DNA from 3 places in the Paraburkholderia sp. RL17-381-BIF-C genome. Region 2 is predicted to be linked to each of the others. Evidence: riboswitches for the same ligand, from Rfam matches in the RefSeq annotation. Region 2 holds a riboswitch; each other region holds the start of a gene.
What was found. A riboswitch is a leader RNA that binds a small molecule or an ion and turns the genes downstream of it on or off. The one in region 2 is predicted to bind cobalamin.
Positions count from the first base shown of each region.

Region 1: linked by a shared signal. The riboswitch ahead of P0D70_RS26320 (CbtB domain-containing protein) and the one ahead of cobA (uroporphyrinogen-III C-methyltransferase) in region 2 are both predicted to bind cobalamin.
Region 3: linked by a shared signal. The riboswitch ahead of P0D70_RS24630 (TonB-dependent receptor domain-containing protein) and the one ahead of cobA (uroporphyrinogen-III C-methyltransferase) in region 2 are both predicted to bind cobalamin.

Region 1 is NZ_JARESX010000052.1:37,555-48,071, reverse strand. Features, by position in the region: gene P0D70_RS26325 (CbtA family protein) at 597-1,328, opposite strand; gene P0D70_RS26320 (CbtB domain-containing protein) at 1,340-1,594, opposite strand; adenosylcobalamin (AdoCbl) riboswitch at 1,597-1,749, opposite strand; gene P0D70_RS26315 (histidine phosphatase family protein) at 1,838-2,431, shown strand; gene P0D70_RS26310 (hypothetical protein) at 2,455-2,895, opposite strand; gene P0D70_RS26305 (alpha/beta hydrolase) at 3,000-4,013, opposite strand; gene P0D70_RS26300 (MFS transporter) at 4,033-5,391, opposite strand; gene P0D70_RS26295 (alpha/beta hydrolase) at 5,388-6,464, opposite strand; gene P0D70_RS26290 (LysR family transcriptional regulator) at 6,651-7,553, shown strand; gene P0D70_RS26285 (ATPase domain-containing protein) at 7,639-9,156, shown strand; gene P0D70_RS26280 (ATP-binding protein) at 9,161-10,517, shown strand, end outside.
Region 2 is NZ_JARESX010000055.1:829-11,345, forward strand. Features, by position in the region: gene P0D70_RS26740 (flagellar brake protein) at 1-489, shown strand, start outside; gene P0D70_RS26745 (vWA domain-containing protein) at 529-1,119, opposite strand; gene P0D70_RS26750 (magnesium chelatase ATPase subunit I) at 1,194-2,252, opposite strand; gene cobN (cobaltochelatase subunit CobN) at 2,249-6,052, opposite strand; gene cobW (cobalamin biosynthesis protein CobW) at 6,059-7,150, opposite strand; cobalamin riboswitch at 7,370-7,650, opposite strand; cobalamin riboswitch at 7,718-7,968, shown strand; gene cobA (uroporphyrinogen-III C-methyltransferase) at 8,209-8,982, shown strand; gene P0D70_RS26770 (cobalamin biosynthesis protein) at 8,979-9,386, shown strand; gene cobO (cob(I)yrinic acid a,c-diamide adenosyltransferase) at 9,434-10,036, shown strand; gene P0D70_RS26780 (cobyrinic acid a,c-diamide synthase CobB) at 10,040-10,517, shown strand, end outside.
Region 3 is NZ_JARESX010000045.1:40,021-50,537, forward strand. Features, by position in the region: gene cobD (threonine-phosphate decarboxylase CobD) at 1-728, shown strand, start outside; gene P0D70_RS24600 (cobalamin-binding protein) at 788-1,699, shown strand; gene cobC (alpha-ribazole phosphatase) at 1,728-2,318, opposite strand; gene P0D70_RS24610 (adenosylcobinamide-GDP ribazoletransferase) at 2,303-3,079, opposite strand; gene cobT (nicotinate-nucleotide--dimethylbenzimidazole phosphoribosyltransferase) at 3,113-4,174, opposite strand; gene P0D70_RS24620 (ABC transporter ATP-binding protein) at 4,211-5,047, opposite strand; gene P0D70_RS24625 (FecCD family ABC transporter permease) at 5,047-6,057, opposite strand; gene P0D70_RS24630 (TonB-dependent receptor domain-containing protein) at 6,151-8,022, opposite strand; cobalamin riboswitch at 8,114-8,370, opposite strand; gene P0D70_RS24635 (ATPase) at 8,578-8,934, shown strand; gene P0D70_RS24640 (cell division protein ZapA) at 8,931-9,245, shown strand; RNA gene ssrS (6S RNA) at 9,381-9,562, shown strand; gene P0D70_RS24650 (EVE domain-containing protein) at 9,706-10,164, shown strand; gene P0D70_RS24655 (SIMPL domain-containing protein) at 10,352-10,517, shown strand, end outside.

The sequences.
Region 1 (10,517 bases), on a different contig from region 2:
ATTCGATGGGCTCCGCCTGTCGGTTCCTCGGCGATCGCGTTCGACCGCATTCCCGCGCCCATGCGGGCGGGCTCGAATCGGCTAAGCGCAAGTGGTCTGAACCTGGCAAGTACTGTCGCGGACGTGCTGAATACCATTGGAGCGGTAATTGCGAGTGTCGCCGATGCGTTGGCCCGGTTCAGGCGCAGGTGGCGGCGCCCTGGGCAAATACGACGGCCCTCCGTTGGACTCAACCAGCCCATTAGTTCTTGACCTGACCGGCTCAGGAATAAACCTGCCCCCCGAACACCAGCGCGACTTATTTCGACCTGAACAACAACGGCTTTGCCCGACAAACCGGCTGGATTGGCGCGGGCATAGGATTGCTCTGCTTTGCCCCCGACGACCGGGCCGCGAAGCTGGGACGTCTCACTGCTGGAACTTTATCCACAGATTCTGTGCTCAAGCCTGTGGATAACCACCCCACAACAGCCCCAACTCCTTGACGCACAAACCTTCTCGACCCCTGCGCGCAAACAGCGACGAGCCAGGCAGAGAACGCCGGGCACAACCACCGAGGCGGTTGCGCCCATCGCCTCCACCAACCATCAAGCCGACTACACCGCCGGCCGACCGCCCAACCGCATAAACGCGCCGCGCTCAACGAGCGCGCCGAACAGCAGTCCAATCGTCGTCCACATGATCGCCTGCATACCCAGCGCCGCCACACGGAACTTCCACAGCAGCGCCGCCGGAAAACCCTCCGGCACTTCATTGAAAGTCGGCATCGACAGTTGTACCGCCGCGATAATCACGACAAACACCAACCCCGCCACGATCGAGCCATTCCACGCGCCGAGTTTCGCGCCCACACGGCGCCGCACCTTGAGCGAAAACACCATCGCGGCCAGCGAGATCGCAATCATCAGAAAGAACAGGCCCGTGCGCGTCCCGATCGTCTCCGGGTCGCCGACCGCAGGCGGGTTCGCCGGATACTTCAGGTTGGGAACGACCGCCAGCACAATGAACGCACCGAGCGCCAGCCACGCGGACAACGCGCGTGCGCTCAATCCCCCCGCGCGCCCATACGCGTAAGCGAACACCAACGAGAACAACCCGCCAAACGCCGCGCCGTACACCACCACCCCGGTCAACAGGCCGAGTCCTTGTTGCGTCTCGCGGCTCACCATCGCGGGTTCGGGCGCCTCGTCTTTCGCGGCATCCGCCCTTTCTTCGAATGAGATCGCCTGATTGACTTGCGGCTCGCCCGCGACCCGGGCGAAGCCGAACGTGAGCAGTCCCGCGGCGATGCCTGCCAGCATCCCGCGCACCAACAATTTACCGACCATGTCCGACTCCGTTAGTGGCAGGGAAAGCCGAGCAGATGGCGACCGTCGTGCACGAACTCATGCACGTACATGCCGGGCACCAGCGATGTGGCACCCTGTTCCGCTCCCACGAAGTAAAGCGCAAGCAACAGCAGCAGCCCCCCGAACACGACCCACGGCAGCAACTCGCGCAGCGGAATCGGCGTGGGTTCAAAAACGGGCTGAGAAGCGGGCTGAGAAGCGGCCTGAGAAGCAGGCTGCGAAGCGGGATCGAAAACAGCTGTCATGATGGACATCTCCTGGGGTTACGCGCCCCGATAGTCGTTGCAGAGGAATGATGCGAAGCTCAGGTCTGGCTTTCGGCATGTGCTGCCGATTACAGTGGCGCGACCGCGCCGGGTTTTCACCGGCTTCCGTGCTTCGCAGTCCGGCTATTCTACGCGCTAAACTCCGGCACCCGGCAACGCAAAGCGGACGCACCCTTTCCGCCAACGCCAAGTTTCGGCGCAGCCTCACAGGAAATGAACAGAGTGGACATACGGCTATTACTTATCAGCCACGCATCGACCGCAGCCCAACGTGCAGGCCGTTTCCCCGCCGATGACCCGCTCGACGCCCGCGCTATCGCAGAAGCCCGCGCCCACGCCACGAACACACGGCTGGCGATCGCGGAAAGCGCGTCAGCCTATGTGAGCCCTTCCGTCTGCGCGCAAGAAACGGCGGCGGCCCTCGGCCTGGCCGCGTCGGTCGATGTCGCGCTGGCGGACATGAACTATGGCAATTGGCGAGGGCGGCGGCTTGCCGATCTCGAAGCCGAAGCGCCGCAAGATCTCGCCGCATGGACACGCGATCCCGACGCCGCGCCGCACGGCGGCGAGTCGTTCAGTCAGCTCGTAAAGCGGGTAGGAGAATGGCTCGCTGCGCTAGGCGGCACGCCCGACCTTGCATCGGCCGATATGTGCAACGTGGTCGCCGTCACGCACGCGCCGCTTCTCAGAGCAGCGATCGTGTATGCGCTGGGGGCATCGCCCGTGGTGTTTTCGCGCATTGAAATCGCACCGCTTTCGATGATCGAGTTGCGGCGCTCATCACGCGGCTGGTCGTGGTGGCCGGCGACGCATTAGCCGCTTTCACGCCGCAGCCCGATTCACTTGCCCGACACCACCAGGCGCAACTTGTTCGAACCCGTCGGCGTTACGGTAATGTCGGTCCGCTTGCCCTTCGCGCCGAGATAAAAGTGCTGCCGTCCCGGCGAATTCTGGTCGTGTGTCGCGTCGGGCAAACACGACGCGACGTCCGCCGCGACCGCTTGCAGCGCGTCCGCATTTGAACCGGCGTCGTGATGCGGCGTCCACGTGCATTGATAGCTGCCGTGGCTCGCCGAACATTGCGCGTCGTCGCCGTAGGGTTGCGCGACGCCTTTGCCATCGTCCGGCGTCAACGACGCGAGGCCGCCAGGCGCCGCCGCTACGATGCGTTTCAGTGATGCACAGGGGCTAGGCGCGTCGTCGGCATTGGCGCTGCACGGCAGCAACGCGCCGAATGATGCAGCGGCAAGCGCGGAGGCAAGCAATCGGGTTCTGTTCATGTCGGCGCGGTGCTCTAAGTGGCTCACAGGTAACATGAAGCGAAGTAGCACGCTTCGTGCCCATGCGCGCCGAGCGCCTCACGCACGCTCTCGCGCAACGCGCATCACAGACCCGCGCCGAACAAAGCAGCCAGTCCTTGAGGCGAAGAGAAAATCCCTTTGGCATCGTGCCCGACACCATCGATCACGAATGTCCGATGCGTCGCCAATCCTTCCGCATGCCGCGCCGCCATATAACGCGCATAAGCGAGTCCTCGCCCGAGACGGTGGCTTCCTTGCGTTTGCGCGGCGCATGAACGGTCGAGCGCCGGATGCTGCGGATCGCAATCCGCGCCGCCGAGCAGCACGGTGACGTCGCGTTGCGCGTAGCGCGCTTCGAGCGCCGCCGCGGAACCAGCGTCGCCGGACTCGCGCGCGTAAGCCGGCAAATCTTCGAGCCCGTACTTCCAGCGATTGAACGACGGGCACATCGCCCTATCGAACTCCGCGAACTCGCTAGAGGCTGTAGGCCGCAGCGCATCGAAATACACATACGACGAAGGATTCGCCACCACGTAGCGCAGCACAATGCCGCGTGCGGTGAGCGGTGCCTCGCTGCGCGCGACCACCGCATAGCGCTGCACGACCTGCCCGCCGCCCGAGTGCCCGGCGACCACCACCTCGGCGAGCGACGCGAACTGCTCGCGTGATGCGAGCGTGTGCACAATGGCGTCGAGTACATCGAATGAACTGATCGGCGCGGGACCTTCGGCGTTTTCGCCGCCCATCCAGCTCGTCCAGTCCCAATGCAACGTGGACGGCGGCAACGCATGCGCTTCGACATCCGCGGTCGCGAGAAACTGCGGCACGATCAGCAGCGTATCGGCCGCGCTGCCGCCGGCAAGTGCGCACGACCGCTCGGCGAGATCGAAGTAAGTGTCGCCGTTGCGCAGGCGGCCGTGAATCAGAATCACTGCGCGTCGAACTTCGCGCGTCGGCGCCAGCCAGTCGCCATTCGCGAACACGGGCACAGTGCCGCTGCCGGCTCTCGTCGCGACGCTCAGATGCCGGCTCGCGACCACCGCCACCGGACGTTCATTCGGCGCTCGCTCGTCGTCTGTCATCAAGTACTGGGTCATGCAATACGCTCGTGGTTGATCAATGAGTGGCGGGCCTCGGCGCCGCGTCACCCGCCATACGTCCGGCACGCGTGGAGTACACCATCGCGAGCGACACAAAACCGGCAAAAATCAGGTAAAACGCGGGCGTAAGACTACTGCCTGTCACGCGCGTCAAGCCGGTAATGGTGAGCGGCGCCATGCCGCCGAACAGCGTCACCGCAATGTTGTACGACAGCGCCACGCCCGCCGACCGGCTGCGCACCGGAAACAAGGTGGCGAGCATGCCGGGATGCGCACCGGACATCGCGGCGAGAAACACCGTCGCGACCATCTGCGCGATGAAGAGATGCCCCGGCGTCGGATTCGTCACGACGAAGTGATAAAGCGGGTACACGCAAACCATCCACGCAATCACGATCGGATAGAACAGCTTGTACGCGCCATAACGATCGGCGAGCTTGCCCGATAGCGGAAACAGAAACAGATTGAGCACACCCGACACGAACGCGCCGAGCAACGCGGTAGAGAGCGGCAGATGCAATTGCCGCTCGACATACACCGACAGATACGAGTGCCACACGTAATTGGTCGCCGCGCCGATGATGATCACGCCCATCGCGCAGACCGCCGCATCGCCGTTGTCACGGAAGAACTGGCGGATCGTGACGCGCGGCGGCTTGTCCTTGTGGTCGAGCAGGCGCTCGAACTCCGGCGACTCGGCCACGCGATGGCGAATATAAAACCCGAACGGCCCGGCCAACGCACCAAACAGAAACGGCAGACGCCAGCCCCACGCCACGAGTTGCTCATGCGTGAGCTGCGTGGTCAGCAGATAACCGACCCCGGAAGACAACAGCAGCGCAAACGCCTGCGCCGACATGTTGAAGCTGCCATAGAACATCTTCTTGTGCGGCGGCGCATACTCGACCAACATCGCCGATGCGGTCGCGAATTGTCCGCCCACGGAGAGCCCTTGCAGCAGGCGAGCGAGCACGACCAGCATCGGCGCCGCGACGCCGATGCGCGCATAACCCGGCGTGAGGCCCATTAGCAACGTGCTGGCCGCCATCGAAATGATCAGCAGCGACAGCGCTTTACGGCGCCCTGCCCGGTCCGCATAAATGCCTAGCAGAATGCCGCCGATCGGCCGCACGATGAAACCGACCGCGAACGTGGCAAGCGTCAGCATGATCGAGACGAAACCACTACCGCCGGGAAAGAACACTTGCGCGATGATCTTCGCGAAGTAGCCGTAAATCAGAAAGTCGAACCACTCGAGCCCGTTGCCGAGTACGGAGGCGAAGATCGCGCGCCGCACCATCGCGGGACTCAATGCGTTCGAGGCCCCGGCGCCGGACGCCCCACCTTCACGCTGATTGAAGGTCGCTTCGCTCATTGTTCGCATCCCTGAGTGTCGAACATCGCCGCCAGCGCGCACACCGAGGTCAGCATGCGCGAACCGTCGTGCCCCACGCCGGGCACGATGTGAAAGCTCTGCTTCAAGCCGTCCGGGTGGCGCGACTGGATATAGCGGTAGTACGCCTGCGCACGCGCGACGCGCTGTGGCCCTTGCGCTTCGGCCGCGCAGGTCTTGTCGAGCGCGCTCTGCTGCGGATCATCGTCCGCGCCGCCGACGAGGTAGTCGATCCGCCGCGCCGCATAGGCCGCTTCGAGTTGCGCGGGTGTACGGTTGTCGAGATACGGCGGCCGGTTGTCCATGCCGTATTTCCACTGATTGAAGTCGGGGCATTGCGCGGCATCGAACGGCGCAGCCACGCCTTGCGCGTTGGGCCGTTGCGCGTCGAAATACGCATAGGTTGAAGGACTTGCCACCACGTAGCGCACATCGATACCCTCGCCAGTCAGCGCAGCGATGTTGTGCCCCGCGACAGCGTAGCGCTGCACGACTTGTCCACCACCCGAATGCCCGGCGAACACCACGTGCCGTAAATTGGGAAACAGCTTGCGATCGGCGAGCCGCGCGACGATCGCGTCCAGCACCTCGTAGGAACTGATGGGCAGCGGCGCGCGAGCCGCCTCGCCGCCCATCCAGGCGTCGCCTGTCCAGCGCAGCAAATCGGCAGGTTCGTCGTGAACGCGCGTATCGAGCGTGGCGAGGAATTGCGGCGCGATCAGCAACGTGGCGTCGGGGTCTGCATGCGCGGCATCGCGGGCGTTCTGCGCGGTGCGAAAGTACACGTCCGCATTGCGCAGTTTGCCGTGAATCACGATCACCGCTCGCGTCACCTGCGGTTGCGCGACACGCCAGTCCTTCGACAGATACAGCGGAAATTCCGCGTGCCCTTGCGGCGTGTCGAGCGTGAAGCGCGTATCCGAGATTGTCGCCACCGGCTTCATATGCGGCTCGTAAGGATGGACCGCGAGCGCGGGTTGCGCGAGCGTCATCAGCAGTGCAGCGCCTGTCAACGCGCAGCGCATACCGAAACGTCGTGAGAGATTGACCGTCATGTAGCTTGCTCCTGATTACCGTGCACTGTCTTGAACGCGGTGCATCGTCAAATCTGTCGTTGAAAAACTCGACTACGATCGTAGGGTCGGCTGTGGCAAATGTAAAATACCTGTTTTACGCACAACCCATATTTTATGAATATGGCAGTGGGCAGGCGTTCGAATGCAGCCGGGAGACGAAACACCATGGAATTGCGGCATCTGCGTTACTTCCTGGCAGTCGCTGAAGAAGGCCAGTTCACGCGTGCGGCTGAGCGCCTTGCCATGCAGCAGCCCCCGCTCTCGCAGCAGATCCGAACGCTCGAAGAAGAGATCGGCTTCGAACTCTTCGTGCGCATGCCACGAGGCGTCACCCTGACACCGGCCGGGCAGGCCTTTGCGGAAGACGCGCAACGCTTGCTGCAGAACCTGCAGCAGTCGGTGGACAAGGCGAGCCGGATTGCGCGCGGCGAACTCGGCACGATGTCGATCGGGTTGACGAGTTCCGCGGCGTTTCATCCGTTCACGACCGAGGCGATCCGCGCGTTTCGCAAGGTGTGTCCCGAAGTCGCCGTGGAGCTTGCCGAACTCAATGCGGCGGAGATCATCGAGCGCCTGGCTGCGGGGCAGATTCAGGCGGCGTTTCTGCGCAAGCCCGTCGAAGCGCGCGAGGGCGTAGCCTTCGAGTTGCTCCTCGACGAGCCGATGGTCGTGGTGTTGCCGGTCGGCCATCCCTTGCTCAAGGGCAAGAAGCAGCCGCGCGTGTCGCTGAAGGCGCTGGCGCACGAAGATTTCATTCTGGTCCGCCGCCCGGGCGCGCCCGGCATGTATGCCGACATCCTCGCGGCCTGCCGGCAAGCGGGTTTCGTCCCGCGGATCGCGCGTGAAGTGCCGCGCATGCTGTCAGGCATCAACCTCGTTGCCGCGGGTCTCGGCGTGACGCTGGTGCCTGCTTCCATGCAACGTTACGACCCGGTAGGCACCGTGTATTGCACGCTCGCGAATCCGTCGAAACTGAGCGCGCCGTTGCATCTGGCCTATCCGGCGGCATTGCATAACAGCGCTGCCACGCGCTTCATTCAACTGGTGATGGCACGCGCCGGCGCGTAAGGCCGGCGTCGACGGGCACGCAAATTGCATTCTCGGCGTACCGGCTGGAAATGATCAGCCACTCATTCACGCGAAACGCCACGCCATGTCAAACAGACACGTCGCCAACACACCGGCCCGCCTGTCATCCGGAATCGATGGAATCGACGACATCCTCGGAGGCGGTCTGACAGCGCACCGCATGTACCTGGTGGAGGGCGCGCCCGGAACAGGTAAAACTACCCTGGCCTTGCAGTTCTTACTCAAGGGTGTAGAAGAAGGTCAGGGAGGTTTGTACATCACCCTCTCCGAAACCCGCTCCGAATTGATCGCGGTGGCCGACAGTCACGGCTGGGACATCAGCCGGTTCACGGTGCTGGAACTGCTCTCCGACGAAGGCCTCGACCCCCAGTACGAGCAGACCGTATTGCACCCGGCCGAAGTGGAACTCGGCGAAACCGTGCGCAACGTGATCCAGCAGGTCGACGAACTCAAACCCGCGCGCATCGTGCTCGACAGCCTCTCCGAGTTGCGTCTGCTGTCGCAGAACCCGCTGCGTTACCGGCGACAGATTCTGGCGCTCAAGCGCTATTTCGCCACCCGCGAATGCACGGTGCTGCTACTCGACGACAATACGTCCGACCCGGGCGACGTGCAGTTGCACAGCATCGCGCACGGCGTGATCAGCCTCGACAATCTGGTACACGACTATGGCGGCAATCGCCGCCGCGCGCGCGTCGCCAAGATGCGCGGCATCAAGTTTCGCGAGGGGTACCACGACTTTACGCTCGACACCGGCGGCATCCATGTCTATCCGCGCCTCGTCGCCGCCGAGCACCACACGGAGTTCAACGCCGAGGTGGTGAGCACCGGAACGCAAGGCCTCGACGCGCTGCTTGGCGGCGGACTGATCCCAGGCACCAACGCGCTGCTGATCGGCCCCTCGGGCGTCGGCAAGACCACCACGGTGGTGTCGTGCCTGATCGCGGCGCTCGAGCGCGGCGAACGTTGCGTCTATTACGTATTCGACGAAACGCTGACCACGCTGATGATCCGCTGTGCGGCGCTCGGCATGTATCTCGCCCCGCACGTCGAGAGCGGTTTGTTGACGTTGCGCCAGATCGATCCGGCGGAAATCTCGCCGGGCGAGTTCGCCAGCGACGTGCGCAAGTCGGTCGAACACAGAGGCGTCCGGTACGTTGCGATCGACAGCCTGAACGCCTATCTCCAGGCCATGCCCGGCGAGCGCTATCTGCTGCTGCAAATGCACGAACTGCTTGGCTATCTCAATCAGCAAGGCGTCATCACGATGCTCGTGCTGGGGCAGCACGGCATTATCGGCGAGGTGCAGAACGATATCGACATCAGCTATCTGAGCGACGTGGTCGTGCTGTTCCGCTATTTCGAGCACCACGGCGAAGTGCTCACCGCCGTGACTGCCGTGAAGAGCCGCGCCAACGCCCACGAACGCTCGATCCGCCAGTTCCGTCTCGGTAGCGGCGGCGTGGAAGTCGGCGAGGCGCTGCGCGACTTCGAAGGCGTGCTGTCCGGATTGCCGGCTTATCGTGGCAGTACCGCCCTGCTCGGGGCAACGAACCGCGTCATCGAAACGCCCGGGAAGTGAGTTCATGGAGCAACGCGTCCTTATCCTGGCACCGTTTGGCCGCGACGCCGATGTGATCGCCGAAGTACTGCAAAAGGACCACCGCATCTGCATGGCATGCCGCGATGCCGACGCGCTCACCGAGGCGCTCGACGCCGGCGCGGGCGCGGCGTTGATCGCCGAAGAAGCGCTCGCGGGCGACCACGCCATGCGCCTGTTCAACTGGCTCGAAAAACAGCCGGCCTGGTCCGACTTCCCGTTCACCCTGCTCGCCGCCTCACGCGTCGGGCATCGCTCAGAACGCGGGCTGCAAGTGCTGGAACGGCTCGGCAACGTGGTCGTGCTCGAACGTCCGCTGAACTCGGAAACACTGCGGCGCGCAGTGGCGTCGTCATTGCGGGCACGGGCGCGGCAATACGAGTCGCGCCGCCATCTGGCCGAACGGATCCAGGCGCAGGAGGCGTTGGTGCAACTGAACGACTCGCTGGAGAGTCGCATTGCCGAACGCACCCACGAACTGGCTTCCGCCAACAACCGGTTGATGATGGAGATTCACGAGCGCGCCAAAGTGCAGGCCGTGCTCGTGCAATCGCAGAAAATGGAAGCCCTCGGGCAACTCACCGGCGGCATTGCGCACGACTTCAACAATCTGTTGAACGTGATCATGGTCAACGCGGAGTTGATCGCACGCGTGAGCAGCGATGAGCGTCTTCGTGGCATGGCCGCCACCGTCAAGCGGGCGACCGAACGCGGCGCGAAACTGACGGGTCAGTTGCTCACATTCTCACGCAACAGTAACCTCGATCTGAAAGCCGTGGACGTGGTGACGTTGCTGCAAGGCATGCGCGACATCATCACGGTGTCGCTCGGGTCGAGCATCCGTTATACCAACGACTTCGACGGCGAAGAGATGTGGACCGAGGCCGACGCCAATCAGCTCGAACTGGCCATTCTCAATCTCGCCATCAACGCACGCGATGCGATGCCGGCCGGCGGCCAGCTCGGCATTCGCGTGAAAGAGCGCGAAGCGCCGGATCAGACACTCGAAGGTGGCCCCTACGTGGTCATCGAAGTAGCCGATACCGGTTCAGGCGTGCCACCCGATGTCGTGTCGCGCGTGTTCGATCCGTTCTTCACCACCAAGCCGATCGGCAAGGGAACGGGACTCGGCTTGAGCCAGGTCTACGGCATCGCGACGCAAGCCGGCGGCACTGCGCGTCTGTTCAGCGAGGAAGGCGTCGGCACCACTGTGGAGATCTGGCTGCCATTGCGCGAACGCGTGACGCCGCAGGCCGAAGCCGCAGCGAACGCGGAAGCGAACGTGGTGGGCGAAAAACGCGTGCTGGTGGTTGAAGACGATGGCGAGGTGCGCGCCATGCTGG
Region 2 (10,517 bases):
ATCGTCGCGATTGCCAGTCATGCCGTGTTTCGTTTCGTCTGCACGATCGAGGCAATCTGCCGCTCGCCGTTCGACTACGTCGTGTTGTCGAAACCCGGCGTGATCCGTCGCCTGCGCGAGCGCAAGTCGATCCGCGTCCGCACGCACCTCGCGGTGCGTTTCGGCATCGGTGAAAACGGAGACTCGTATGAGGGGCTTGGACTCGCGAAAGGCATTAGCGCACTGGGCATGCAGTTGATCGCCTCCTGGACGCTGGGTGCTGTCGGCGACCGGTTGCGTCTGGCGTTCCGCCTGAAATCGAAAGATCTCGATACGGAGATCGAAACCACGGCCGTAATCCGCAATGTGCACAAAGGCAACGGGCCGGGCGAGCCTTCGACTCATGGGCTCGAACTCGATCAGCTCGACGCGACCCAGCAAATGGCGATGAAAGTCTTCGTATTCGACCGCCAGGACGACGTGGTGTATTGGTCGAACGGCTTGAAATAAATCAGCGCAGGACGGCGAGCGGCGCAACGCACCCGCTGCTCAGCCCATCAATTCTTCCGGCGTACAACGTCGCGCGCCCCACGCATCGGCGAGCACTTCGCAGCGGCCCAACCGTAACGCCTCACGCTCGAAATCGACGAACACGACTTCGTCCACGTCGAGCGGGCGCACTGGCGTATCGTGCGTGCGCCCGTCGGTGAGGATCCACAGCCAGCGTTGCTGCGCAGGTTTGCGGCGCGCGCTGCGCTCCAGCAGCTGGGTCGCTCGCTGAATGCCGGCAGTGAGCGGTGTGCCGCCGCCGCCGCCCACCGGACTCAACCACCGCTCGTTCCACCAACGCGGCACGGCGGGACCGAATCGCACATCCGCCCCCGCACCGCCGAAACAGACCAGGGCGGCCTCGGCACGCGCGGCGCTCGCGTGGTCGAACAAGGCGACCAACAGTCCCTTGGCGAGCGCGAGGCGCTGCCCGCCCAGCATGGAACCCGAACAATCGAGCACGAAACAATGCAGCACGCCGCCACGCGGCGCCTCGCGCATAAAACGCAGATGCCCGGCTCGCAACGCGCCTTGGCCCTTCGCCGCGAGTGTGTGAGGCCACGCGATGCGCTTGCCCGGCGTCCCATGCAAGCGGCTGTACGCACCCGCACCTTGCCGCCATCGAAAACCGCTGCGCGAGTCAGCGGCGGCGCCCTTCCGATGGCTCAGCGTTTTTTTGCGCTGAGCGGTATGACGCCTTTGACCTGCGTGGTGGCGGCCGGCTCGGGGGCAAGATAGCCCCACTCGCTGTCGCCCGCCGCGTCAGCCGGCGGCGCATTGCCTTCCGCAGACGCAGACGGCCGCCCCGCGCCGCCGCCTTGAGAAGCGTCATTCTCACGCGCGTCCCGATGCGCTTGGGAATCACGAGAATGTCGCCGATGAATCAGCACCGCCTCGGCAACCCGATCGACATGCTCCGCCGTCACCGCAGACGCCTGCTCGAACGCCGCCAACGCCCGCGCCGCGCGCAGCATCACGAGATCGGCGCGCAAACCGTCCACGGCGGCGGCGATGCACAACGTGCTGACACGCGCGTGCACGGCGTCGTCGAACGCGAGTTGCGGCAGCGCGGCGCGCGCCGCTCGAATCTGCTGCACATAAGCCGCCTGCTGCTGCGCATAACCCGCACGAAACCCCTGCGGATCGAGATCGAACGCCAGCCGGGCTTTTACGATAGCCTGCCGCACATGCTGCTCGAAGCAGTTCTGCAACTCGACCATCAAGCCGAAACGGTCGATCAGTTGCGGCCGCAGCTCGCCCTCTTCAGGATTCATCGTGCCGATCAGCACGAAGCTCGCGTCGTGGCTATGCGACACGCCATCGCGCTCGACGGTATTCACGCCGCTTGCCGCCGCATCGAGCAAGGCGTCGACGAGCGCGTCGGGCAGCAGGTTGACTTCATCCACATACAGCACGCCGAGATGCGCTTTCGCGAGCAGACCCGGCGAGAAGCGCACCGAACCGTCGCGCAGCACCGTTTCGATATCGAGCGTGCCGATCAAGCGGTCTTCACTCGCGCCAAGCGGCAAATTCACCAGCTGCCCCTCCGGCAACAACTCGGCGAGCGCCCGCGCTGCCGTCGACTTGGCCGTGCCGCGCGGCCCCGCCACCAGCACGCCGCCCAGCGCCGGATCGATAGCGGCCAGCAAGAGCGCCTGCTGCAAGGGCGCCTGGCCGATCAGCGCGGCAAAAGGAAAAACAGGCCGCCGGGCTGCTGAGTTCATGTTTGCATTCCTTCAATCTGTTGCTCGCTCGCGAGCAGATGCTGTTCCACTTGCGAGCGAAAGTCGCCGGGCGTCTGCCACAAACCGCGCTGCATCGCTTCGAGCAGGCGCTCGCAAATCGAATGCAACGCGTGCGGGTTATGCCGCTGCAAGAACGCGCGGGTGTCAGCGTCGTTCAGATAGGCATCGGTCACGAGCGCGTACTGATGATCCGCGATCACGCGCGCGGTCGCATCGTAGCCGTACAGATAATCGACGGTCGCGGCGATTTCCGCCGCGCCCTTGTAGCCGTGACGCTTCACGCCATCGAGCCATTTCGGATTGACCACCCGCGAGCGGATCACGCGGGCAATCTCCTCATGCAGCGTGCGCACGCGCGGCGCGGCCGGATTGCTATGGTCGGCGTGATACACGCTCGGTTGACCGCCGGCCAGATGCCGTACCGCGGCGACCATGCCACCCTGGAACTGGTAGTAGTCATTCGAATCGAGCAGATCGTGCTCGCGGTTGTCCTGGTTCTGCAGCACCACGTCCAGCGCCGCGAGGCGCGTGCCGAACGCGTGACGCGCTTCTTCGCCCGCGCTCTTTTGCGTGTACGCGTAACCGCCCCACGACTGATAGGCGTTCGCGAGATCGGCGTCGGTCTGCCATTGCCGCGAGTCGATCATGTCCTGCAGACCCGCGCCATACGCGCCGGGCCGTGCGCTGAACACGCGCCAGCCGGCGCGCTTGCGCGCCTCGGCGGCGTCCATGCCGCGCGCGATGAGCGCATCGCGCTCACGCAGCACGCGCGCGCGAACCGGATTCAGGTCTTCGGGTTCGTCGAGTTCCGCGACCGCCTGCACGGCGGCGTCGAACAGATGCATCACGTTGGCAAAGGCATCGCGGAAGAAACCGGACACACGCAACGTGACGTCGATGCGCGGCCGGTCGAACACCTCGATCGGCATGATTTCGAAATCGGTCACGCGGTGGCTGCCGGGCGCCCACTTCGGCCGCACGCCCAGCAACGCGAGCGCCTGGGCAATATCGTCGCCGCCGGTGCGCATGGTCGCGGTGCCCCACACGGAGAGGCCAATGGCGCGCGGATAGTCGCCCTTCTCCTGCAAATGCCGTTCGATCAGTTGCTGAGCGGACTTCAATCCCAGCGACCAGGCCGCTTGCGTGGGAACCGCGCGCGTGTCGACCGAATAAAAGTTGCGGCCGGTGGGCAGCACATCGGGGCGTCCACGCGATGGCGAACCGCTCGGTCCCGGCGGCACGAAGCGCCCTTCGAGACCGCGCTTCAGATGAAGCATTTCCTGCGGGCCGCAGGCGTCGAGCCGCGGCAGCACATCGGCACGCAGTCGCCCGATTACGCGCGCCGCTTGCGGTAAGTCGGCACCAGGCGACGCCGAAGAGGCCGCATCTTGATCGCCGCACACGCCGCGCAACAACTCGGCCGCCAGCAACTCCAGCCGCTCACGCGTGTCGCCGCAGTGCCGCCACGGCGCATCGCTGACATTGCGCAGCACGTCGGGGCGCGGCCCGTCCCACACCGCCGACCAGTCCACCGACAACGGATCGAACAGATGGTCCATCTGCAGATCGCGCGCCAATGCATCGATCAGGCCGGCCTTCGCGCCTTGCCCGTCGCCGACAGGAAAACGCCCAAGCGCCAGCAATGTGTCGCGCCGTTGCACACCGTCCGGCGATTGCCCGAACGTATGCAAGCCGTCGCGAATCTGCGCTTCCTTCAACTCGCACAGCCATGCATCGACGCGCGTGAGGAGCGCGTCCTCATCGTCCTGCCCGGTCGGCGCCGCGAGGCTCAACTCCTCATGCAGCTTATGTTCGACGATGGTCGCCAGAATCGTGCGCCGCAACAGCTTCGAGCGGCGCGGGTCGACCATCAGCGCTTCATAGTATTCGTCCACCTGCCGCTCGAGGTCCTGCAACGGCCCATAGGTTTCGGCGCGCGTGAGCGGCGGCATCAGGTGATCGATGATCACGGCCTGCGCGCGGCGTTTCGCCTGGCTACCCTCGCCCGGATCGTTGACGATGAACGGATACAGATGCGGCATCGGCCCGAGAATCAGATCAGGCCAGCAGGCAGCGCTCAACGCGACGCTCTTGCCAGGCAGCCATTCCAGATTGCCGTGCTTGCCGACATGCACGATCGCGTCGATGCCGAACTGGTGGCGCAGCCAGAAATAGAACGCCAGATAGGCATGCGGCGGCACGAGGTCGGCGTCGTGATAGCTGGCGTAATCGCCCTGTTCGCGCGAACGCGCGGGCTGAATGCCGACGAACACCTGCCCGCAACGCCAGCCCGCGATCATGAAACGGCCGCGCCGCAGCGTCGGATCCTGCTCCGGTGCGCCCCAACGCGCGTTCAACGCCTGCCGCGCCTCGAGGGGCAACGCATTGAAGTGCGCGAGGTAATCAGCGAGCGCGAGGCTTTGCAGTGCGGGACGCAGATCGCGCACCACCGGATCGTTGGTCACGCCCTCGGTGAGCTTCTTCAGCAGCGCGTCGCCGTCGGCGGGCAAGTCGGCGAGACGGTAGCCTTCGTCGCGCAGCATCGACAGAATGCGGACCACCGAGGCCGGCGTATCCAGTCCCACGCCGTTGCCGATGCGCCCTTCGCTCATCGGATAGTTGGCGAGAATCAGCGCGACTGTTTTGTCCGCGTTATCGAGTGAACGCAGACGGCACCAGCGTCGGGCCAGTTCCGCGAGAAACGCCACGCGCTCGGCGTCCGGCTGATACCGCACCACGTCGACCTGAGTGTGCGGACAACGGTATGCCAGCCCCTTGAAGCTGATGGCGCGCGTAATGATGCGGCCGTCCACTTCCGGCAGCGCGATATGCATGGCGATATCGCGCGAATTGAGGCCGTGATTGTCCTTCTGCCAGTCTTCACGATTGCCGCCGCTCAGAATCACCTGGAACACCGGCGCGTCGCCGGCGAGCGCGAGCGGCTCCGGGTCGTCGATCGCGGACGCGGCGAAGGCGGTCGTATTCAGCACCAGCGCGGCATTGTGCTCTGCGCACAGCGATTGCACGACTTCGCGGCTGAACGCGTCTTTGAGCGAGGTAATCGCGATCGGCAACGGATTCAGGCCTTGCGCTTCGAGCGCGTCGATCAGCGTGTCGAACACGGCCGTATTGGCCGCCTGCAGATGCGCCTTGTAGAACAGGATCGCCGCGACCGGCGCGTCCGGTTGCCAGCGCGCCTGCCAGTCGGCGATAGTCGGCGTGTCACGCCCGGGATGATAGAGCGTCGCGGCGGGCAACGCGCGGGGCGGCGCAGGCTCGCGCCCCCAGCCGAAGGTCCGGTGCGCGATACAGCGCAGGAACGCCTCGGCATTCTGCGCACCGCCCTCGCGCAGATAACGCCACAGTTGATGGCACAGCTCGGCGCTTGCAGTACTGCGCGCGAGCAGGTTCGGATCTTCCTGCAAATCGCCGGAGAACATCGCGAGCGTCTGCTGCTTGCGCTCGGCGAGCGCCACCACCTGCTCGATACCGTAAGGCCAATACGCTTCGCCGCCGAGGTGATCGACCACCACCACACGCGCGTGCTGCAAGACGTCTTCGACGTAGAAATCGACCGAGGCCGGTTGCCGCAAATACGTGACGTTCGCGAGCCGCACGCTTGGGAAACCTTCACCCATGCGCGCAATCACGCTCGCGAGCAACGACAGCGTGGTATCGGCGGAGCTGAGCACGACGATGTCGGCGGGCTGCTGATCGATACGGATCACGCCTTGTGTATCGTCGACGAAACCGCCCGGCGTGGTGCGCAGCAGATGCATGAGCGCTTACGCCTGTTGCGTTTCGACGCTCGACGGCACGCCGAGCGCCACGTCGAACGCACGCTGCAACGCGGCCTGATCGAGATCCTCGCCAATCAGCACGAAGCGGCTCGGGCCGCTTTCGCCAGCCTGCCAGCGTCGATCGAAATAGCTGTCGAAGCGGCGGCCCACGCCCTGAATCACGAGGCGCATCGCCGCGCCCGGCAGCGCCGCAAATCCTTTGACGCGGTAGATCGTATTCGTTTCGACGAGCCCTTGCAGCGCGGCGATCACTGCTTCGCGCGAGAGCGCATTCGCCTGCACGACCACCGAATCGAATTCGTCGTGATGGTGGTCGGCGTCTTCGGCGGAACCGTGGTGATCGTGGCGTAGGTGGATCGTGTCTTCCGAAGCGGCTTCGAGCCCCAGTAACGTATGCAGATCGAGCCGGCCCATCTGCGCGCGCACGATCTTCACTTGCGGCGGAATCTCTTCGCGAATCACCAGCTCGACCGCGTTTTGCTGCGCGTCGTCGAGCAAATCGGTCTTGTTCAGAATCACCAGATCGGCGGCGGACAACTGATCTTCGAACAGTTCGTGCAACGGCGATTCGTGGTCGAGATTCGGATCGGCCTTGCGCTGCGCATCCACGGCGACGGGGTTGTCGGCGAACTGACCGCTTGCCGCAGCCGGACCGTCCACCACGGTGACCACGGCATCCACGGTAAAGCTGTTCTTGATCTGCGGCCAGTTGAACGCCTGCACCAGCGGCTTGGGCAACGCGAGACCCGACGTCTCGATCAGCACGTGATCGATCTGATCGCGGCGCTCGACGAGTTTTTCCATCACCGGAAAGAACTCTTCCTGCACTGTGCAGCACAGGCACCCGTTGGCGAGTTCATACAATTGGCCTTCGGTTTCGACGCCGTTTTCATCGCAACCGATTCCGCAACCCTTGAGAATTTCCCCGTCGATACCGAGTTCGCCGAACTCGTTGACGATCACCGCGATGCGCTTGCCGCCCGCATGCTGAAGAATGTGCCGCAGCAGCGTGGTCTTGCCGCTGCCGAGAAAGCCCGTGACGATGGTGACGGGGATCTTGCGCATTTGAGTTTGCATCGTGAGGTCCATCCGTAGGAGTTGCACGTGCACGCCGGCGTGTTTTTGTGTGTCTGTCTGCGCGTCTGCGTGCATCGGCCGGGTAGCCGGGTAAGCGGCGCGTAAGCCCAGCGAGCCAGGACGACAACACAACACGGGGACGAACGACGGGTTGCCGCGACAACAGAAAAACAGGAAGCGGGAATGAGAGCATGAACGCACCGCCGCATCCCCGCGGCGTTCGCCCTTCGTATTCTGGCCGGTATCCGGGCTGGCGAAAGCGCCGCTTCCCCTTCCCGGGCGAGTGATTTCTCGCCCAGTGGTGATATGCCGACGCGGCCTTGCGCGTGGACATCGAAGCCGGCTCCGTGGCGCTAAAGAACTTACCGCAGCACCACATTTCGCTTACCGTTGCGGGGGCAGCACAGGTTGACCCGATCCATGGCAGGCGGGCACCCTGTTTCCCGTTTAACTGCATGCGCACGAGCGCGCACACGAGCACCAAAGTGCGTGCGAGTGTAGGCCCGCGGCCCGGTGCCGTCAAGGAAACGCAAGCCGCAAGCGCTTATCGGGCGGGACGCCATGTGCTATCGTATGCGCGCGTTTGGTGCCCGCACATGCATTCGCGTGTGCAGTTAAACGGGAAACAGGCCGCGCTTTACGCGCTCAACCTGTGCTGTCCCCGCAACGGTAAGCGACCTGCGGCGCGATGTCTTTCATCCCGCGCCGCGCATGCGTTTTTTCGATGCCACTGTCCATGACATTCCAACGAATGCGGACGGGAAGGCAAAGCGCATGAGGCCGCCAGCCCGGATACCGGCCAGACGCGGAGGCGGCGAACCTCAGGGCAACATCACGCCGCCGGCCGCCGGAATCCGCGAGGGACGGATGTGAAGGCGCTGAAGCACGACGTGGCGCATCCGTTCGTCGATCCGTTCCCAAAGGGACCGTGGCGAGCCGCGCGTTTCGCCGTGCCTGAATCCGTAGCACTGCATGCCCCCAAAGTCCGTCATCCGGCGCGCCTGCGCGCTTCGCCCCTTTCCGCCCGTCACGACATGGCGCTCGCCATGCATGTCGCGATGACCCGCGCCTGGCTGATCGGCGCCGGCCCCGGCGACGTCGAACTCATGACCCTCAAGGCGACCCGCGCATTGGCCCAAGCCGATGTGGTGCTGGTCGACGACCTGGTGAATCCCGACGTGCTGCAGTTCGCGCGCGCCGACGCGCAGGTCGTCTACGTCGGCAAACGCGGCGGCCATCCGTCCACGCCGCAGGCCGGCATCGTCGCGCAGTTGCTCGAACACGTGCGGGCCGGGCGCAGCGTCGCGCGCCTGAAAGGCGGCGATCCGTTCGTGTTCGGCCGGGGCGGCGAAGAACAGCAGGCGCTGCATGCGGCGGGCGTCGAGGTGGAAGTCATCAACGGCATTACGGCGGGCATCGCCGCGCCCGCGGCCATCGGCATTCCCGTCACGCACCGCGATCACGCGCAAGGCGTGGTATTCGTCACCGGGCACGGCGCGGGCAGCGGCGAACCCGACTGGGCCGCGCTCGTCGCCACGCGCATGACCCTCGTGATCTATATGGGCATGCGGCGGCTGCACGATATCGTCGACGCGTTGCTCGCGGCCGGCATGAGCGCCGACACGCCATGCGCGGCGATCGAATCGGCCACCCGTCCGGAGCAACGCCATGCGCTCGCGCGGCTCGGCGAGTTCGCCGACACCGTCGCGCGTGCCGGACTCGGCTCGCCCGCGATCGTGGTGATCGGCGGTGTGGCGTCGCTCGCGCTGGCGCGCGCAGCGGCGCGGGCCGATGACGAAGCGCCTTGCGCAGACGGCGCGGCTACACAATGAAGACGCTGAGCGTGGGCATTGGTTGCCGTGCGCACAGTTCGGCCGAACAGATCGACGCGGCGGTGCGTGCCGCGCTCGGCGCGCATGCGTTCGATGAAATCGGCACCGTAGCGTCCATCGATACCAAAGCCCACGAAGCCGGCCTGCTCGAATTCTGCGCGCGTCATGCGCTGCGGCTGACGTTCTTCAGCCGTGAACGGATCGCTGCGATGCCCGTGGGGGAGCCTTCGGCGGCAGCGCGTGAGCACCTCGGCGTGGATGGCGTGTGCGAGCCGTGCGCGCTGCTTGCCGCGACGGACGGACTCGGTGAATCCACCACGTCCGCAGCGCCTCGAGCACGGCTCCTCGTGCGCAAGACCGTCCATGCCGGCGTCACCGTGGCGATCGCCTCGACCACGACCTAAGCCCAACGCGAACATCCAAACAACGACACTCAGGAACAGAACCTGCAATGAAGACCGATCCCGAATCGCATCAACGCATGACCGAGCGCCGACGCGAAGGCCACGAGAAGAAACAGGCCAACGCCACCGTCGAAAAAGGCCTGCTGATCGTCAACACCGGCACCGGCAAGGGCAAAACCACCGCCGCATTCGGCATGGCCGTGCGGGTGTTGGGCCACGGCATGCGCCTTGGCGTCGTGCAGTTCATCAAGGGCGCGCTGCACACGTCGGAGCGCGACTTTCTCGGCGCGATCGCGAACTGCGATTTCGTCACGATGGGCGACGGCTACACCTGGAACACGCAGAACCGCGACGCCGATATCGCGACCGCGCGCAAGGGCTGGGACGAAGCGCGCCGCATGATCGAAAGCGGCGAGTATCAGATGGTGATCCTCGACGAGCTGAACACGGTGCTCAAGTACGAGTACCTGCCGCTCGACGAAGTGCTCGCGGTGCTGAACGCGCGCGCGCCGATGCTGCACGTGGTAGTGACCGGCCGCCACGCGCCGGACGCGTTGATCGAAGCCGCCGACCTCGTCACCGAAATGCGCATCGTCAAGCATCCGTATCGCGAGCAGGGTGTGAAAGCGCAGCGCGGCGTGGAGTTCTGAGCGATGTCCGCGTCCTCCGAGGGCACCTCCGCTGGCGCGTCTTCAAAAGAGACGTGCTCCGGGGCATGCCCCGCTCTCTTCATCAGCGCGCCCGCGTCGGGTCAAGGCAAGACCACGATCACCGCGGGTCTGGCGCGCTACCATCGGCGGCTGGGGCGACGCGTGCGCGTCTTCAAGACCGGACCGGATTTTCTCGATCCGATGATTCTGGCGCGCGCAAGCGGCGCGCCCGTCCTCTCGCTCGATCTGTGGATGGTGGGCGAAGCCGCCTGCCGCAGCCTGCTCGCGCAAGCGGCCGCCGAAGCCGACCTGATCCTGATCGAAGGCGTGATGGGTTTGTTCGACGGCACGCCGAGCAGCGCCGATCTCGCCACCACGTTCGGCGTGCCCGTGCTTGCGGTGATTTCGGCGAAGGCAATGGCGCAGACCTTCGGCGCGGTGGCCTTCGGCCTCGCGCAATTCCGGCCGCAAGTGCCGTTTT
Region 3 (10,517 bases), on a different contig from region 2:
CGCCGCTCACGTACGGCGAATACGCGCCCGCATTCGAACGCGCCGGCCATCAGACGATGGTGCTCGACGTCTCTCACGAAACGTTGCCCGACGCGCTCACGCATGCAGTCGTCGTGAATCCGAACAATCCGACCGCTACCCGTTTGAGCGCCGCCAGGCTGTTGCATTGGCATGCCCAGTTGAGCGCGCGCGGCGGCACGCTGCTGGTCGACGAAGCCTTTGCGGATACGATGCCGGAGGCGTCGCTAGCGGCGAGCACGTATCGCGACGGCCTGCTCGCGCTGCGCTCGCCAGGGAAGTTCTTTGGCCTCGCCGGCGTACGCGCGGGTTTCGTGCTCGGCGCGCCTGCGCTGCTCGAACGTTTGCGCAGCACGCTCGGCGCGTGGACGGTTAGTGGCCCGGCCCGTCACGCCGTTAAAGCCGCCTTTGCCGACGAAGTGTGGCAACGGCGCATGCGAACCCGGCTCGACGCCGAAAGCGCACGCCTCGTCGGCCTGTTGCATGCGCAAGGTTTCGACACGCGCAGCACGCCGCTCTTCGCATGGTCCGTCGACGCACGCGCCGCCGCTTTGCATGAAGCGCTGGCGCGGCGCGGCGTGTGGACGCGTCTGTTCATGCCCTCGGGCAGCGTTCGATTCGGCTTGCCTGCGAGCGAGACCGAATGGACCCGCTTTAACGAGAGTTTGCGCGACGCCGTTCGAGAGATCGATCCCACGCGAGCGGGTTGATGCTGCACAGACCTCGCATTCTTGCCACGCTCGTCAAACGTCTGCCGCATTTTCGCCCGATGAACCGACTCGTCCGCTTCACCCTCATCACTGCGCTCTTCAGCTACGCGTTGCATGCGTTTGCCGCCATCTCAGTGACTGACGACACCGGCGCGACCGTCAGCCTGCCCGCTCCCGCGCAACGTGTAATCAGCCTCGCGCCGCACGTCACCGAATTGCTGTATGCGGCGGGCGGCGGCGCCAAGGTGATCGGTGCGGTGTCGTACAGCGACTATCCGCCGGAAGCAAAACAGTTGCCGCGCGTCGGCGATAACAAGGCGCTCGATCTTGAGCGCATCGTCGCGCTGAAGCCTGATCTGATTGTGGTGTGGCGGCATGGCAATGCGCAGCGTCAGCTCGATCGCCTGCGCGAAATGCACATTCCGTTGTTCTTCAGCGAACCGCACCATCTCGACGACGTGGCCGTGTCGCTGACGAAGCTCGGACAATTGCTCGGCACGTCGCCAGTGGCGGATGCCGCGGCGGCCGCCTACCGCCAGGACATCGCGGCGCTGCGCAGCCGGTATGCGAGCCGCCCGCCGGTCAGCGTGTTCTATCAGGTGTGGGATCAACCGTTGATGACGCTCAACGGCGAGCATATGGTCAGCGACGTGATCGCGCTGTGCGGCGGCCGCAATGTATTCGCCAGACTCGAACCGCTGGTGCCGACCGTCTCGACCGAGGCGGTGCTCGCTGCGAATCCGGAGGCCATCGTCACCGCAGCACCGGGCGCGACGAAACCGGATACCACGTTGCCGCAACTCGGCGCATGGCGAGCGTGGCCGAGCCTGACCGCGGTGGCGAACAACAACCTGTTTGCGATCGACGGCGATCTGATCAACCGCCCGGCACCACGCATCGCGCAAGGCGCGAAGCAAATGTGCGAAGACCTCGACGTGGCGCGCTCACGCAGAAGGTCCGCCACGCCATGATGCCAGGGCGATCAGCGCCCTGCACGACTTACGCATTCCACCGCACCAGCGACCAGTGCTGCGTCTCATCGTTTCTGCGCAACCAGACGATGCCGCTCATATCGAGCGACCATCGCAGACAGCGCTCCAGCGGCACGTCCAGCACGATCGACGCGATGGCCCGCATCACGCCCGCGTGCGTAACCACATAGGCGGGCGACAACTCGCGCGTGAGCGCAAAGGCGTCGAGCCATGCCCGCACCCGCGCGACGAACTGCGCCACGCTCTCGCCGCCATGCGCACGCGCATGTTCGAAGTTCGCCGCCCAGTCGTCGAGTAGCTCGCGATCGATGGCGTCCCAGCGTTGCGCTTCCCAGTCGCCGAAGTTCATTTCCATCAGGCGATCGTCGTGACTGATCACACAGCCGAAGTCGTTCGCCATCTCGGCAGCCAGCGCCGAGCAGCGCTTCAAAGGACTCGACAACAGCACGCGTGGCGCGGGCACCTGCAAAGTGGCGAGCTTCAAGGCGAGCGCTGTCGACGACACCTCGGCAGCTTCGGCGAGCGCCACGTCGCTGTGGCCGTAACACACGCCCGCATCGAGCGCGACCGCGGGATGACGAATCAGGACGATATCCATATCAGCCCCACCAGATAAATGCTCAACTCAAAAATTTGCTGCGCGAAACCGAGGCAGTCGCCGGTATAACCGCCGATGCGTCTGACGAAATAACGGCCCATTGCCACGCGAAGTACGACCAGAACCACCAGCGCCGAGCCCGCGAAGCGCCAGTCCGGCGCAGCGAGTCCGTTCGGCCACAGCAGCCACGGCAAGCCGAACATCGCGGCGCTCACCAACGCACCGCCGTTCAGGCGTTGCGCCACCGGTTTGGCTTTGCCTTCGGCTCGCACGTAGTCGAGCGTGGCCAGATAGCTGATCGCACACGTTCGGCTCGCCGCATGCCCGGCAATCATCAGACTTGCGGCACGCATCGGCGGCATGGCGGCGAGCGTTTGCCACTTCAATGCGAGCGCAATCACGAGCGCAATGGCGCCGAAAGCACCGATGCGCGAATCATGCATGATTCGCAATGCATCTTCGCGCGTATAGGCGCCACCGAACGCATCGACACAATCCGCGAGACCGTCCTCATGGAACGCGCCGGTCACGATGAGCGACGCGGCCATCGAGAGCAGCACCGCCACGCCAGCCGGCAATACGTGCAGCGCGGCGAGATAGACCAGCGCGCTCAATCCGCCGATCAATACGCCCACGAGCGGAAAATAACGCGCCGCCGCATTCAGATAATGCGGTTCATAACCGACCCAGCGCGGCACGGGCACGCGCGTGAAATAGCCGAGCGCCGTAAAGAAATAGCGCAGTTCCGTGAGCGGGTTCATGACCGTGCCGCGCGAGCGTGTCTATCCGAACGATCACGCATCGCGATTCGCGACGCCGGCCGATTCGAAGCTCGCCATCTCGTTGACGAACGCCACTGCCGCGCGCAGCAGCGGCACCGCGAGCGCCGCACCGGTGCCTTCACCGAGCCGCATATCGAGCGAGAGCAACGGCAGCGCGCCGAAATGATCGAGCATGCGACGATGCCCCGCTTCGTTCGACGCATGCGCGAACACGCAGTACTCGCGCACGCTCGGCGTGAGTGCGTCGGCGATCAGCAAGGCCGAGCCCGCGATGAAGCCGTCGACGAGAATTGTCATGCGTGCCTCGGCCGCCGCGAGATAGGCGCCCGCCATCATCGCGATCTCGAAGCCGCCGAAGGTGGCGAGCACGTCGAGCGGATCGCTGGACATCGGGTGATACGCAAGCGCCGAGGCCAGCACGTTGCGCTTCCTCGCGAGCCCCGCGTTGTCGAGACCCGTCCCACGGCCGACGCATTCGTCGATCGGCACGCCGCACAAGCGGCTCATCAGACACGCAGCCGCCGACGTATTCGCAATGCCCATCTCGCCAAAGCCGATCACATTAGTGCCGAGCGCCGCGTGATGCCGCACGCGTGCCGCGCCCGCTTGCATGGCGGCGAGTGCCTGGTCGCGGGTCATGGCCCGTTCACGCGCGAAGTTGCGCGTGCCTGCCGCAATCGGAATGTCGACGAGTCCTTCCACCGAAGGCAGCGGCGTCGCGATGCCCGCATTGACCACTTCGAGCTCGATGCCCGATACGCGGCTCAATGCATTGATCGCCGCGCCGCCCGCGAGGAAGTTGGCGACCATTTGCGCGGTCACCGCTTGCGGATACGGGCTCACGCCCTCGTCGGCCACGCCGTGGTCGCCGGCGAAAACGATCATCGCCGGACGTGTCACGGTGGGATGCGTGGTGCGCTGAATCAGGCCCATCTGACGCGCGAGCGTTTCGAGCCGGCCGAGACTGCCGGGCGGCTTGGTCTTGGTATCGATGATGTGCTGCAGCTCGGCACGCAGCGTTTGATCGAGCGGTTCGACTTCGGGCAGTCCGGGCAAGCGTGGCGATGAAGTCATAAGCGTGTCTGCAAAGAGTATGTTGGGATGAAGCAATCAGCCTGCGGCCGTGTCATGACCGGCAGGCGACTCGTGACGAGCGCGCGGCGCAGGAATCAGCGCCTCGTGTTCGCCGTCGCGAATCAGGATCAACGGGTAACCGAACGCCCGGCTCGCGAGCGTGGGCGTCAATACGTCGTGGACCGGTCCGGCATAAACGCCGCCGGCGCCGTCGAGCAGCAGCGCATGCGTTGCGAAGCGGCGCGCGAGGTTCAGGTCGTGGCAGGAAAACATCACGGTACGCCGAGGCTCGCGCGTCCACGCGGCGAGCGCCTCGAGGCAGTCGATCTGATGATGCAGATCGAGATGCGACAACGGTTCGTCTAGCAACAGCAACGGCGCGTCCTGGCACAGCACCGCCGCGAGCGCCACGCGTTGACGCTCTCCGCCGGAGAGCGAGAGCACATCACGCATGGCAAAGGCGGCAAGGCCCAGCAGGTCCAGCGCCGCATGCGCCGCTGTGCGATCGGCCTCGCGCTCCCAGCCCCAGCCGTTGAGATGCGGAAAGCGGTTCAGCATCACGATATCGAACACGCTCGCGCTGAATGCGTCCGGTGCGCTTTGCGGCATTAGCGCGCGGCGCTGCGCGAGCGCGAGCGGCGGCCAGTCGGCCACGCGCAAGCCGTCGAGTTCGACATGGCCCGCCGACGGTTGCAACAGACCTGCCAGCGTGGAGAGCAACGTCGTCTTGCCTGCTCCGTTCGGGCCGGCCACGCACCAGATCTCGCCTTCGTAGAACGTGTGCGTGAAAGCGTCGAGCAAAGTGCGCGCGCCGGCGCGCAAGGTCAGATGTTGCGCGCTGAGTGTGGCTTGAGATGCGTTGAAGGTTTGCATTATCGGCGCCTGTGCAACAGCATCCACAGAAACACCGGCACGCCGATGATCGAGGTGATCACGCCAACCGGCAATTGCGCCGGCGCAATCACCGTGCGCGCGATCAGGTCCGCGCCCATCACCGCGACACCGCCGCCGAGCGCCGCAGCCGGCAGCAGCATGCGCTGATCGTTGCCGAACGCGAGCCGCAGCATGTGCGGCACGACCAGTCCGACAAAGCCGATGGTGCCCGCCGTCGTCACCGCCGCGGCCGCCGCCAGCGACGCCACCAGATATACGCGCAAACGCAACGGCATGACCGCGACACCTAACGCCTGCGCGGCGGCGTCGCCGCGCAGCAGCACGTTCAGACGCGGCGCGGCGGGCACGATCGCAACCAGCACGATGACGAGCGCGGCGAGCGCCGTCCACGGCATCGCGCCGCCATTGAGGTCGCCCGTGAGCCAGAACAGCATGCCGCGCAAGCGGTTGTCGGGCGCGAGATTGAGCAGCAAGGTGATGAGCGCGCCCCAACCCGCGGCGATCACCGCGCCGGTCAGCAGCAGACGCGGCGACGTGTCCTGCGGCTCGCCGCGCCACAACTCACGGCGCGCGAGGCCGAGCACCAGCAGGATCGACACGAAGGCGCCGGCGAAGGCGCTCGCGTCGACGATCCACCATGCGCAGCCGGCCATCATCGCGATGAGCGCGAAAGTCGCCGCGCCGCCCGACACACCCAACACATACGGCTCGGCGAGCGGATTGCGCAACAGCACCTGCAGCAGCGCGCCGGCCAATGCGAGCAACGCGCCGCAGGCAAAGCCGGCCACCGCGCGCGGTAAACGCAGCGTGCGGACAATCTCCGCAGTCAGATCGGAGGCACCGCCAGACGGCGCATGCGAAGGCATCAGCGCCGCCAGCACGCGCATCGGCGCGAGCGAGACGCTCCCCAACGCGAGCGACGCCATCAGCACCGCCAGCGCGATCACGGCAAGCGCAAGCCAGATCGCGGCCGCGCGCTTCGCGCTCATCACGCGCAGCGTTGCGGGCATCGAACCCGAGTGGCGGCTAGTGGATCGGCTCAAGTAGCGGCTCATCCGCGCAGTCTCAACAAGGCGTGCCCACTACTGCTGCTGCCAACCAACCGTGAGATACGCACCGCGCCGCGGCGAGTTATACGAGTAGGCCGTTTCATAGTCCTTGTTGAACAGATTCTGGATTTGCGCGGCCACGTACCATGCTTTCGTGATGTTGTAGCGCGCCGACAGATTCACCACGCCATAGCCGCCCAGCTTGCCGCTGCTGTCGTCGCGCGGGCCGCTCACGATCCATTCGCCGCCGACGCGCCACCCGGCGATACTGCGGTTCACCGTCAGCGAGCCGAAGCGCCGCGCGCGCCGCACGAGGTCGACATCGTTGTCGAGGTCGACCGGGTTTTGCAGCGTTACCGAGGCGCGCACGTCCGTCTTGCCGACATGCCCGCTCCACGATCCTTCGAGTCCCTGCACCTTCGCATGGCCGACGTTCTCGGCCAGATAGATGCCGGGCGTTACCTGCTCGTAGTTAATCAGATTCGAATAGCGCGTCTGGAATGCGGTGAGACGCATCACACCGAGCGCATTCGATGCGTACTGCAGCGCGGCTTCGAGCGAATGACTGCGCTCCGGCTGAATCGACGGATTTCCGCTGAGCGGATAGTACAGATCGTCGAAACTCGGCGCGCGAAACGAATCCGAGTAGCTTGCACTCACCTTCCAATGGCTGGTGATGTCGAAGCCGTAGCCAAGATAGTAACTGTTCGCTCCGCCGAAATCGGAATACTGGTCGCGCCGCACGTTGGCCTGAATCTGGTTGCGCCCAAAGCGCCCCGTATAGCCGACAAAGCCCGAATCCACATGCCGGTCGGGCGCCGCGAACGTATCCGAGTCGAGGCTCTGGTCGAGATGCTCGTAGCCGACCTGCAGCTTCTGCTGCGCGGCCAGCGCGAAATCGTTCTGCCACGTGTACTGGCGATTGTCGGTATCGAAGCGGCCGTTATAGACGCCGTTGGTGTTCGACACGCTGCGGTCGTCGCCTTCGGAGACGATGAAGTGAGTCGTCCACCAGTCGGTCAGCTTGCCGTTCGCGAACACCGAGACCTGGCGCACTTTGCTATACAGGTTGTTCAGATCGGTCGGCAGTCCGTACGCGTTGTCGTAGCTGTTGTTGCCGTTCGACTGGAAGTAGCTCGCGCCGGCATCCCATTTGTCGTTGAACTTGTGGCGCAACGAGGCCGAGATGCTCTCGTTCAGATAGCCGTTCGCATTCGGATTGGCGCCGGGCGCCTCACGCGGATTGAGCGATGAAAAGCCGTCGTCCTTCGAGCGCGCGAGCGAAATGCTGAAGGTCGTCTTGCCGTCTTTATCCAATGCGCCGTTCACGCCCGCCTGCTGCGTCTGCGTGTGATAGCTGCCGTAGCCGAGCGAAAAATTGAAACGCGGCGGATGGTCGCCGCCGTCTTTCGTGAACACCTGCACCACGCCGCCGATCGCGCCGGAACCGTACAACGCCGACACGTTGCCGTTCACCACCTCGACGTGATCGACCTGGTCGAGCGGAATCTGCGCGAGTTGCGCGGAACCCAGGCTCACCGAATCGACGCGCACGCCGTCGATCAGCAGCAGCGATTGCGTCGACGACGCACCGCGCAGGAAGAGGCTCGTCGTCGAACCGGGGCCACCTGTACGCGAGATTTGCGCGCCTGGCGCGAGTTGCAGCAGGCCGGGCAAATCGGTCGCGGTGGTGTCGGCGAGATCCTGCTGGTCGAACAACGCGGTCTGCGGGATCGCATCGGCGAGTGACTGCGGCCCGCGCTCGGCGGTCACCACGATCGGTGACAACACCGCGGGCGACGCATCCGCCGCCGACGCAGAAGATGAAGGTGCAGCTTGCGCGTGCGCGACGATCGGCAGGCCCGCGAAGGCAAGCAACGCCGCACGAGCGATGGGGGACAGCATGGGGTGAAAGTCCTGTGGGTAGCGTGCGCGGCCTGCTTCCCCGCAGGCCGATGCGTAACGAGGCGCCCGCGTATTTAACATTTTCGCGCGTGACGTGCCTCTCCCTCTGGCCGGTATCCGGGCTGACGACATATCGATCCCGCCTTCCCACGCGTGACGCGCAGTGGCACACTCGCGAGTTGAACTTCCAACACGCGATCAGGATCGACTTGCATGACGAATGCGGTCGCTTACCGTTGCGGGGGCAGCGCAGGTTGGCGCGTTCTGGCGAACCGCGCCCCCTGCTTCCCGTTTAACTGCGCGCGCCGTTGAAAAGCGCACGCGGGCACCAGAGTGCGGCCAGTTTAGGAGCGGCCTCGGGGTCCGTCAAGAATGAGTGGGACCGCAGACTACCGTTCTGTTAAGTGCAGGCTATTGTCCGACGCACGAGTACTTTTTCATCATATGGTCGATAAAAGCCTGCACAAAGCAATGTTGTTACGTCTCGAAACGAGACAATTGTCGGAACCTGCGACATTCCGCGCTAAAATGCGATGTCTTTAGAGGACGCAGCACATGCTCACCGAACTCGAAACACTTTCACAGAATATCGGCAAGCTGATCGCGATCAGCCAACGCCACAATGAAGCGCGACTCGCGCTCGAAGAGCAGCTCGCCCAATCGCGCGCCGACGTCGAAGCCACGCGCACGGAACTTGCAATGCTGCGCGAGGAACGCAATGCGCTGCAGGCGGAACGCGACGCGCTGTCGGCAAAGATCGACGACGCCCAGGTGCGCCTGAATGCGATCCTCGAAAAGCTGCCGCGTGCCCGCGCGAACAGCGAGCCCGACAGCCAGCTCGATCTGCTCGAGCCCGCCCCGCACGAAGTCGAAGCGCAGAGCGACGAGACCCGCCACGGAGAAAATGCATGACCACCAAGCAGATCGAAGTATCGATTCTCGGCGTGCCCTATCGCCTCGCCTGCTCGCCGGAAACGGAAGGCGCGCTGCTTGAAGCGGTCGCACGCGTCGACGCCGAAATGTCGAAGATCCGTAACAACAGCAACGTGCGCGGCACGGATCGCATTGCTGTCATGGCTGCGCTGTCGCTGGCATCGGAACTGCTTAGGCTGCAATCGAGCGTGAGACACGGAGAAGCATTTCCCGCTGAGGAAATCCGGCGTACAATGCATCAAATGAACGAACAACTAGGTACTGTGATTCAGCAGTACAGCATGCAGTAAGTAACGTATGTTATCGTGCGGCCGGTCCTGAGATCGGCGGCGGATTCAAACGGAGTGTGTGAGGACAAGGCGTCCAAGATTCTGCAAACGTTTGAGTTCAATCGGTCGTTTTCGTGATTTAGCTTTATCGGTTTAGCTTCCCTGCCTGGTTCGCCAAGGTCATATATTCCTTGAACCAATGCCATGTGCACGGTTGCGGAAATTTGTAGCACGGGTGTGCGCGTCACTCTGTCTGATGTACCCGAAGTGTTGCTAACTGCGACCAATTCTGAACCCCCGGTTCAGGATGCCGGCCTAGCGGCTAAGGCGGGGACCTTATTTAGAACGGCATCGGACTTCGGTTCGGTGCCGTTTTTCTTTGGGTGCCAGTTTTGCGCGCTGTCTTTGCGCGATGTTTCTTGTACGCCGATTTCTTCCGCGTCTTCAAACCCTTAACGTTCAACTACGTTCAATTCGATTCATGCGCTACTGGCTAATGAAGTCCGAACCGGACGAGGCAAGCATCGATCATCTCGCCAACGCACCGCATCGCACGTTGCCGTGGACCGGCGTGCGCAACTATCAGGCGCGCAATTTCATGCGTGACCAGATGCAGGTCGGCGACGGCGTACTGTTCTATCACTCGAGCTGTCCCGAGCCCGGTATTGCGGGCATTGCGGAGGTATCGTCCACCGCGTATCCGGACCCCACGCAGTTCGACAAGAAGAGTCCGTACTACGACGCGAAGTCTTCGCAGGAAACGCCGCGCTGGGTGCTCGTCGACGTGGTGTTCAAGAAGAAGATCCCGCTGATTCCGCTAGCCGCGCTGCGCGAGCATGACGAACTCAAGGACATGCGCGTGCTCGCCAAAGGCAACCGCCTGTCGATCACGCCGGTGACCGAAGCCGAATGGCGCTTCATCACCAGGCGGCTCGCTTGAGGTTGCGTGACAACTCGCGTGATAGTTGATGCGCGCCACGTATTCACGCAGGCACAAACGTTAAAGCAACGTCAAACCGGGGAACCAAGCTCAGGTTACAACCGCCTAACGGACTCGCAAACGCCGTGCCACTGCGCGGCGCTTGCTCCGATCGTGCACAACCCCTGTTCAAGCAAGGAGTCCAATAATGACGAAAAACACCGCACGTGCACTCGCTTTCGCTCTCGTATGCGCCGCGCCTGCCGCGCTCGCCCTGACGCCGGCCATGGCCCGCGCGCAAGGCATGATGCAGTATCAGCCGGCAGGTGTGCTGTCGCTGAACGCGCAGGCTAGCGCGGAAGTACCGCAAGACG